DNA from 3 places in the Chryseobacterium sp. DZ-32 genome. Region 1 is predicted to be linked to each of the others. Evidence: riboswitches for the same ligand, from Rfam matches in the RefSeq annotation. Region 1 holds a riboswitch; each other region holds the start of a gene.
What was found. Region 1 has a riboswitch for S-adenosylmethionine ahead of AC59HC_RS09990 (TonB-dependent receptor plug domain-containing protein). Riboswitches for the same ligand answer to the same signal wherever they lie in the genome.
Positions count from the first base shown of each region.

Region 2: another riboswitch for S-adenosylmethionine. It lies ahead of AC59HC_RS05185 (alpha/beta fold hydrolase); the one in region 1 lies ahead of AC59HC_RS09990 (TonB-dependent receptor plug domain-containing protein).
Region 3: another riboswitch for S-adenosylmethionine. It lies ahead of AC59HC_RS04400 (SusC/RagA family TonB-linked outer membrane protein); the one in region 1 lies ahead of AC59HC_RS09990 (TonB-dependent receptor plug domain-containing protein).

Region 1 covers NZ_JCAIOM010000007.1:179,391-181,717, forward strand. The annotation lists gene AC59HC_RS09990 (TonB-dependent receptor plug domain-containing protein) at 1-1,002, opposite strand, end outside; SAM riboswitch class I at 1,096-1,200, opposite strand; gene AC59HC_RS09995 (alpha-amylase family glycosyl hydrolase) at 1,460-2,327, opposite strand, start outside.
Region 2 covers NZ_JCAIOM010000003.1:297,870-300,196, forward strand. The annotation lists gene AC59HC_RS05180 (MGH1-like glycoside hydrolase domain-containing protein) at 1-694, opposite strand, end outside; SAM riboswitch class I at 883-989, shown strand; gene AC59HC_RS05185 (alpha/beta fold hydrolase) at 1,051-1,989, shown strand; gene AC59HC_RS05190 (ACT domain-containing protein) at 1,995-2,327, shown strand, end outside.
Region 3 covers NZ_JCAIOM010000003.1:140,524-142,850, reverse strand. The annotation lists gene AC59HC_RS04400 (SusC/RagA family TonB-linked outer membrane protein) at 1-1,572, opposite strand, end outside; SAM riboswitch class I at 1,656-1,754, opposite strand; gene AC59HC_RS04395 (type II 3-dehydroquinate dehydratase) at 1,999-2,327, shown strand, end outside.

The DNA.
Region 1 (2,327 bases):
CGCCTGAAAACCATTCGGATAAATGGATGAAACCACATTAGACTTTTCGCTTGGCAGTCTTCTGAAACCAAACCCTTCTCCTTCTTTAATACTGAATCCTCCGAAAGAATAGAGTTTAAAATGATCATTAAAGGGATATTCTGAATTGAAAAACAACTGTCCCTGTCTGATCTGGGCATCTCCGATCTGAAAATTGAAATCATCACGGGTCAACCCTCTTTTTTCAATTTCGGCATCATCCGCAGCTCTGGCTGCTTTTACCGCTTCAGCGTCACCTGCAAATTCATACGCAAAATTATCTCCGAAAATATCCAGATCGTGATTTTGAGTTCTTGTGGTTTTTCCTCTGTGGCTTAATTGCAGGGAAAGATTGATATAACCGTCTTTCTTTCCTAATGAAGCTCCGTAGTTGACTCCTGCCTGATACGTATCTCCATCATTTCTTCCACTTAATCCGTAAGTAAGGCTTGCTGAAGCTCCGGCATTTTTCTTAAGAATTATGTTGATCACTCCGGCAATAGCATCAGAACCATATTGTGCAGCAGCTCCGTCTCTTAACACTTCTATTCTATCAATAGCAATTACGGGAATGGTACTCAAATCTGTTCCTACAGAACCATTTCCTACGGTATTCTGATAATTGACCAATGAAGTAGTATGTCTTCTTTTTCCGTTAAGCAATACGAGAACCTGATCGGGGCCCATTCCTCTTAATGTTACCGGATCAATATGCTCTGTGCCATCAGAAGCAGACTGCCTCACTGCATTAAACGACGGAATCACATAATTCAGGAGATCCTGAGCGGTCATTTGCGGAGTGCTTCTCTGGATTTTATCGATATTGATAACATCTACAGGAACCGGCGTCTCCAGTTTTGTTCTTTTAACATTACGGTTTCCGACGATGATGATATCTTCGATCTGTTTTCCTTTTTCCTCACTTTCCTGAGCAGCTACCAGAATTGCCCCAAGCAATAGTACAGCTGTGCTTAATTTTTTCATTTTTGTTCTTGCCAATTAATACTACCAATCTGACGGATCTTTCCGCAGATACACAAGACTTCAAGAAATGGAATTCATATAGAGTATTGACTTCAATTATCTCTCCCAAAGGGTTGGAATTAGCACCTTTACACGCTGGAATTGTGCAGGTTGCTAAGGTTTCACCGGGCCAAATCCCTCCACCTTTCTTGATAAATCTACGGCAAAAGTAGACTATTTTTCTGAACTTACAAAAAAAGCAAATCTGCTGATCTGCAAATTTGCCTTTTATTTTGTATGGAACCTGTTTAAACTTTTTATTTTTGAACCATTAAGATTTAATAAGAGTTTAAGAGGATTAAGAGAAACTTAAAAATCAGAATGATTAACCTTAACTATACTTTATTTCTTAAACCTTCTTAATGGTTTTTAAGATATTAAATATTTTTTATAAGTCTAGACAACTAAATCTTTTGTTTTATTTAATAATCATCTTTTGAATGGCTATTCCTGTATCTGATTTCAACTGCACAAGATACGTGCCTGCCGGATAATCAACCTTCAAATTATAAGTTCCGCTCTCTTTATCGAGTTTGAAAGTATCCAGTTTTTTACCGGTCATATCAAAAATTGAAATTTCCCCATTTTTTGCTTTATTGAAAACCAGTTTAGCGATTCCATTTCGGACAGGATTATCTGCAATCTGAAGAGATAATTTGTTGGCGGCATTGACATCTGCTGTTGACAAAGCACCCGCGTAATTACCAAAGATTCTAAATTCTCCCGGTTGTAAAGTGATTGGAGCTGTTGTGGAAGCTACATTTGAAATACTGTTGTCCATCAGATTCTGCCATTGACCTGTGTAAGGGAAATAAGGCACTACATTCTGTGCGGAAGTCGTGTAATTGGCCAATACGACAACATTCTTTATTCCTGTTGTAATAGAGGCATCATATACATAAATTCTTGTGATCAGACCATTGGGGTCGTTCGTAAGATTGTTGGATTCTATACTATAGGTTTTCGATTTAAAGACCTGATGACTGTTTCTGATGTTGATGATTTTAGCCCATGTATCGTAGACCGCCTTTCTATTCAGATCAGTATCATATCCGAGCGTAAATGCAACAGGTTTCTCATCGGTTCTGCATCCGCTGTCTATCGTACCGTTTGCACATCTGTTGATGCTGAATTCATATCCTAATTCTCCAAACTGCCAGATCATTTTCGGACCAGGGATAGTAAAGAACGTGGCCCCGAACGTTTTCATTCTTTCAAGAGCGGTATTCAGGTTTTTTACATCATAACTTCCGTTCGCTGCACCGTATGCAAGGTTTTTAAACATC
Region 2 (2,327 bases), on a different contig from region 1:
TAATGGAGATACTGTCGTGTCCAATATTGATACTTCCGTCATGAGAAGCATTAAGCTCTGCCTTATAGGTGTTGTATCCCCATTTCCAGTTGTTTCTGAACCATACAGTAGGCGCTACCAGAATAGGTGCTTCATGCTGACTTCGGTTACAGACCGTTACTCTGGCAAGAATATCATTGTGATCGGCCTTGCAATATTCAATGAAAATATCAAAATATTCATCATTATCGAAAATTCCAGTATCGAAAATTTCATATTCCGGTTCCTTTTTACTGCGTCTTCCGTTTTCTGCAACAAGTTCATCGTAAGGAAATTCATTGATGGGATATTTATAAACCATTTTCATATAACTATGAGTAGGTGTATTATCCAGATAATAAAAGATTTCTTTGATGTCTTCCCCATGATTACCCTGAGGATTGCTCAAACCAAAGAATCGTTCCTTTACCATTTTGTCTTTCTTGTTCCAGAACGAAAAAGCAAAACATAAAAGCTGCTTTACATCAGAAATTCCGGCAATACCTTCTTCACCCCAACGGTAGGCATAGCTTTCTGCATTATTATGGTTGGTAAAATTCCAGGCATTCCCGTTCGGGCTATAATCTTCGCGTACATTTCCCCACTGCCGGTTGCTTACATAAGGTCCCCAGTTTTTCCATTTGGTATCTTGTAATCTATCTTTTTCGGCGGTCATATCTCATCACTTTTCCATACGAAGTTAGTTTTTTTGAGAAGTAATTCCAATTTTTTTCATCTGAATAATTATTAATATACTCTTGGAATACTTGTATTTAAGGGCTTTTTTAAATATTAAAATAATTTTTTTTTGAAATTAAAAGAAAAGAACTACCTTTGCACCATTCGTTCATTCAAATATTGAAAATGTTATCAAGAAAGGTTGAGGGATTAGACCCTATGAAACCTTAGCAACCCTTTGCGCAAGCAAAGAAGGTGCTACGTTCTACCAAATAATTTTGGACAGATAACTCACTGAAGTTCTTTTTCAGCCATTTCCTGTGGCATTTTCAATTGTATTAAAATTTAATAGAATTGAAAACAGAACTAAACTATATTAATCTTTCTTATCAAACTCATTCCCAAAAGGAATACCATATCCCGTTGAGCTATCAGCTCTTTGGGAAAGATCTGTTTACAGCCCCTGTTGTCTTAATCAACCATGCTCTCACCGGAAACTCAAATGTATCCGGAGAAAAAGGCTGGTGGAAACAGCTGGTAGGGAAAAATCAGATTGTTGATACCGATCAGTATACCGTTCTGTGCTTCAATATACCAGGAAACGGATATGACGATTTTTTAATTGAAGATTATGAAGACTTTACTCCTTCAGATATCGCTGCGATATTTCTGAAAGGGCTTGAAGTTTTACAGATCAAAAATTTATATGCCATTATAGGAGGCTCTCTGGGAGGAGGTATTGCCTGGGAAATGCTTGCCCAGCAGCCGGATCTTGCTGAGATTTTTATTCCTATTGCCTGCGATTACAGAACGCACGACTGGCTTCATGCACAGTGTCTGGTTCAGAAATTTTTATTAAATGATAAGGAAGAACCATTACAGAAAGCAAGAATTCATGCCATGTTGTGCTACAGAACACCGCAGTCGCTCAATGACAGATTTCAAAACCAATATAATCAGGACAAACAACGCCTGGAATCAGAAGACTGGCTGGTTTATCATGGTAATGCACTAAACGAAAGATTTAGTTTAAAAGCTTACAAATTGATGAATCATCTCTTGATGAATATAAATGCTGCTGATACAGCACTGGAGAACATACAGGCACGAATGCACATGATCTCCGTAGATACAGATTTATTTTTCCCGGCTTCTGAAATCCGAATGTGTTTTGAAAACTTAAAAGAGAAAAATAAAGATGTTTCTTATCACGAGATCCAATCTATACACGGGCATGATGCCTTCCTAATGGAATATCAACAATTAAATAATATCATTAAAAACATTTTATAGAAGTAATGAAAAATGCTAACGAAATAAAATTTTTGAAGAACAGATCAATCGTTAAATTTGAAGGAGAAGATTTCCTGGGAGAAATCGGGATTGACGGACGAATTTTTAAAGCGCTTACTTTGGCGCGTATCAGTGTAGGAGTAATCTCTCAGCAGGCCGTAGAAAACGGAATTTCTATCCTGGTTCATGAAAATGATGCAGAGAAGGCAGTGGCTTGTCTTATCGATGAATTTGAAGCAGAAAGAAAGTCAGGAAAAGTTTCCCAGATCTATAGTATCAATAATGTTTCTGTCATTGGTTTTGTAGCAGAAGATTTTAATAAAGTCTTTGCTGAGCTG
Region 3 (2,327 bases), on a different contig from region 1:
ATCCGGCTCATAGTAATAAGGCAGTGAAAACTGACTTCTTGTTCCTGAAATCGTCTGATAGTCGTATTTATAGAATTCATGTCCTGCTAATGCATTAACATGATGCTTTCCAAACTTTTTATCATACGTCAGAATATTGCTGGTTGTATAGGAAAGTGTTCTGGTATTGGTCTTCGTCACCGAACCTCCAATTTCCGCACCTTGCCCAAGTAATGGATTTGAATAATAATGTCCGTTATAATTCACCAAATCAACTGAGAAGCTTGTTTTGAATTTCAGTTCCGGCAAGAAAGTGAATTCCATGAATCCTTTTCCTGAAAAGTTATCTTCTTTATTTTCGTTTTTATCTAAAGGCAACGTTGCAGCAGCATTCTGATTTTGAAGTGCATTTGTAGGTCTGTATTTTCCAAAATCATAAATTGGATTTCCGTCAGCATCTAAAACGTAAGTGCCGTCTGCATTTCTTTCATAATAAGGATAGAATGAAGGAATAAACCTTGCGGCATTGATGATATTGCTTGCCTTGGAATCTGAAGAAGTTGGTGCCTGCTGAATACTGTTCGTATAACTTAAGTTTACTCCAACATTCAGCCATTTTTTAACTTCGGAATTAATTTTCAGCCTGGTATTATATCTTTTAAAACCAGACTCAATCGCCATCCCTTTATCATCCAGATACCCTAGTGAAAAGAAGTAATTACTTTTATCACTACCTCCGCTGATATCAAGATCCACCTGGTTTCTTGATGCCACTCTCTGTAGAATATCTCTCCAGTCATCATTCCAGAGTGGTGATGCCCCTGACAATAATTTTCCATCTGTTCCCACCGGTTTTGGATAAGCAGTTCCATATGGATTAATTCCAAGAGTAGAAACAAGATTATCTGTTGCCATCTGAGCAGCCTGCTGAGAAGAGACTTTACCGGACTGATATCCGTTTCTCAACGCTTCCCAATATAATTGAAAGTACTGATCCGTATTTACCTGTTCATAATCTTTGACAGCTCTTCCGGAGAATCCCTGGCTGATATTAAAATTAACTTTTGCTTCTCCTTTTTTTCCTGATTTTGTAGTGATGATGATAATTCCGTTTGCCCCTCTTGAACCATACAAGGCACTTGCTGTAGCGTCTTTCAAAACACTGATGGATTCAATATCACTTGGGCTGATAGAGTTAATATTTCCGTCAAAAGGAATTCCGTCTACTACGTATAAAGGATCACTGGAAGCACTGATGGAACCGATTCCTCTGATTCTGATAGTAGAAACCGCACCCGGCTGCCCTGAGGCACTGGTAGTCTGAATCCCTGCAACCTGCCCTTCCAATGCTTTGGTAATATTGGTTACAGGTCTGTTATTGATTTTATCACTGGAAATGGTGGCTACAGAACCGGTATAGCTGTTTCTTTTTGCTTTTCCGTAAGCTACCACAACTACTTCATCAAGCTCCTTTTCATGAAGACTATCTTTTTTCGCCCTGGAATTCTGAGCACTTACACTGGTGACTCCCAGAAAAAAAGCCGCAACCGGAGGTATCCAGGCTTTAGAATTAAATAAATTTTTACTAATCATAATCAATTTTATTTATCATATATTAAAATTTAACCCTTTGCAGAAAAGTCAGCAAAGGGCATCGATAAATACGATAAACCAAATGCTTATTTTTCCTTAAAAGGCTGAACGTAACACCTTGCCCTAAGGGTAGGTTGTTAAGACTTCACAGGGTCAGTTCCCTCCATCTTTCTTTATAAGCCGATCGAAATATGGTTGCAAAGCTAAAAACTTTTAGTCTACAAAACAAGTAGACTTATTATTTTTTCATGATAAATTTTTAATAATTAACATAAAATTTTAATAAAAGCCATAACAATAAGGAGTTGTAAGCTTTATCATTTATTTAAATATGACAAATATCATTATTAAAAACTCAATTGAAACAAATCTACATCACATTGAAATTTTTGGCCATTAATTAAAAAAAGTTTTTAATTTTATGGTATGAGAGTTTTAATCATCAACGGGCCTAATCTCAATCTTTTAGGCACAAGAGAACCGGAAATCTATGGAAATGTTTCTATGGAAAGTTATTTGGAAAATTTGAAATCCGAGTTTCAGGCTCATGATATAAAATATTACCAGTCTAATATTGAAGGCGAGCTTATTAACAGGCTTCAGGAGGATGACTTCGATGCAGTAGTGATCAATCCCGGGGCTTATACTCACTATTCATATGCGATTGCAGACTGTTTAAAAAATATCAGAAAACCTAAAGTAGAAGTTCATATCAGCAATATCTATAAAAGAGAGGAATTCAGACAGAAATCTGT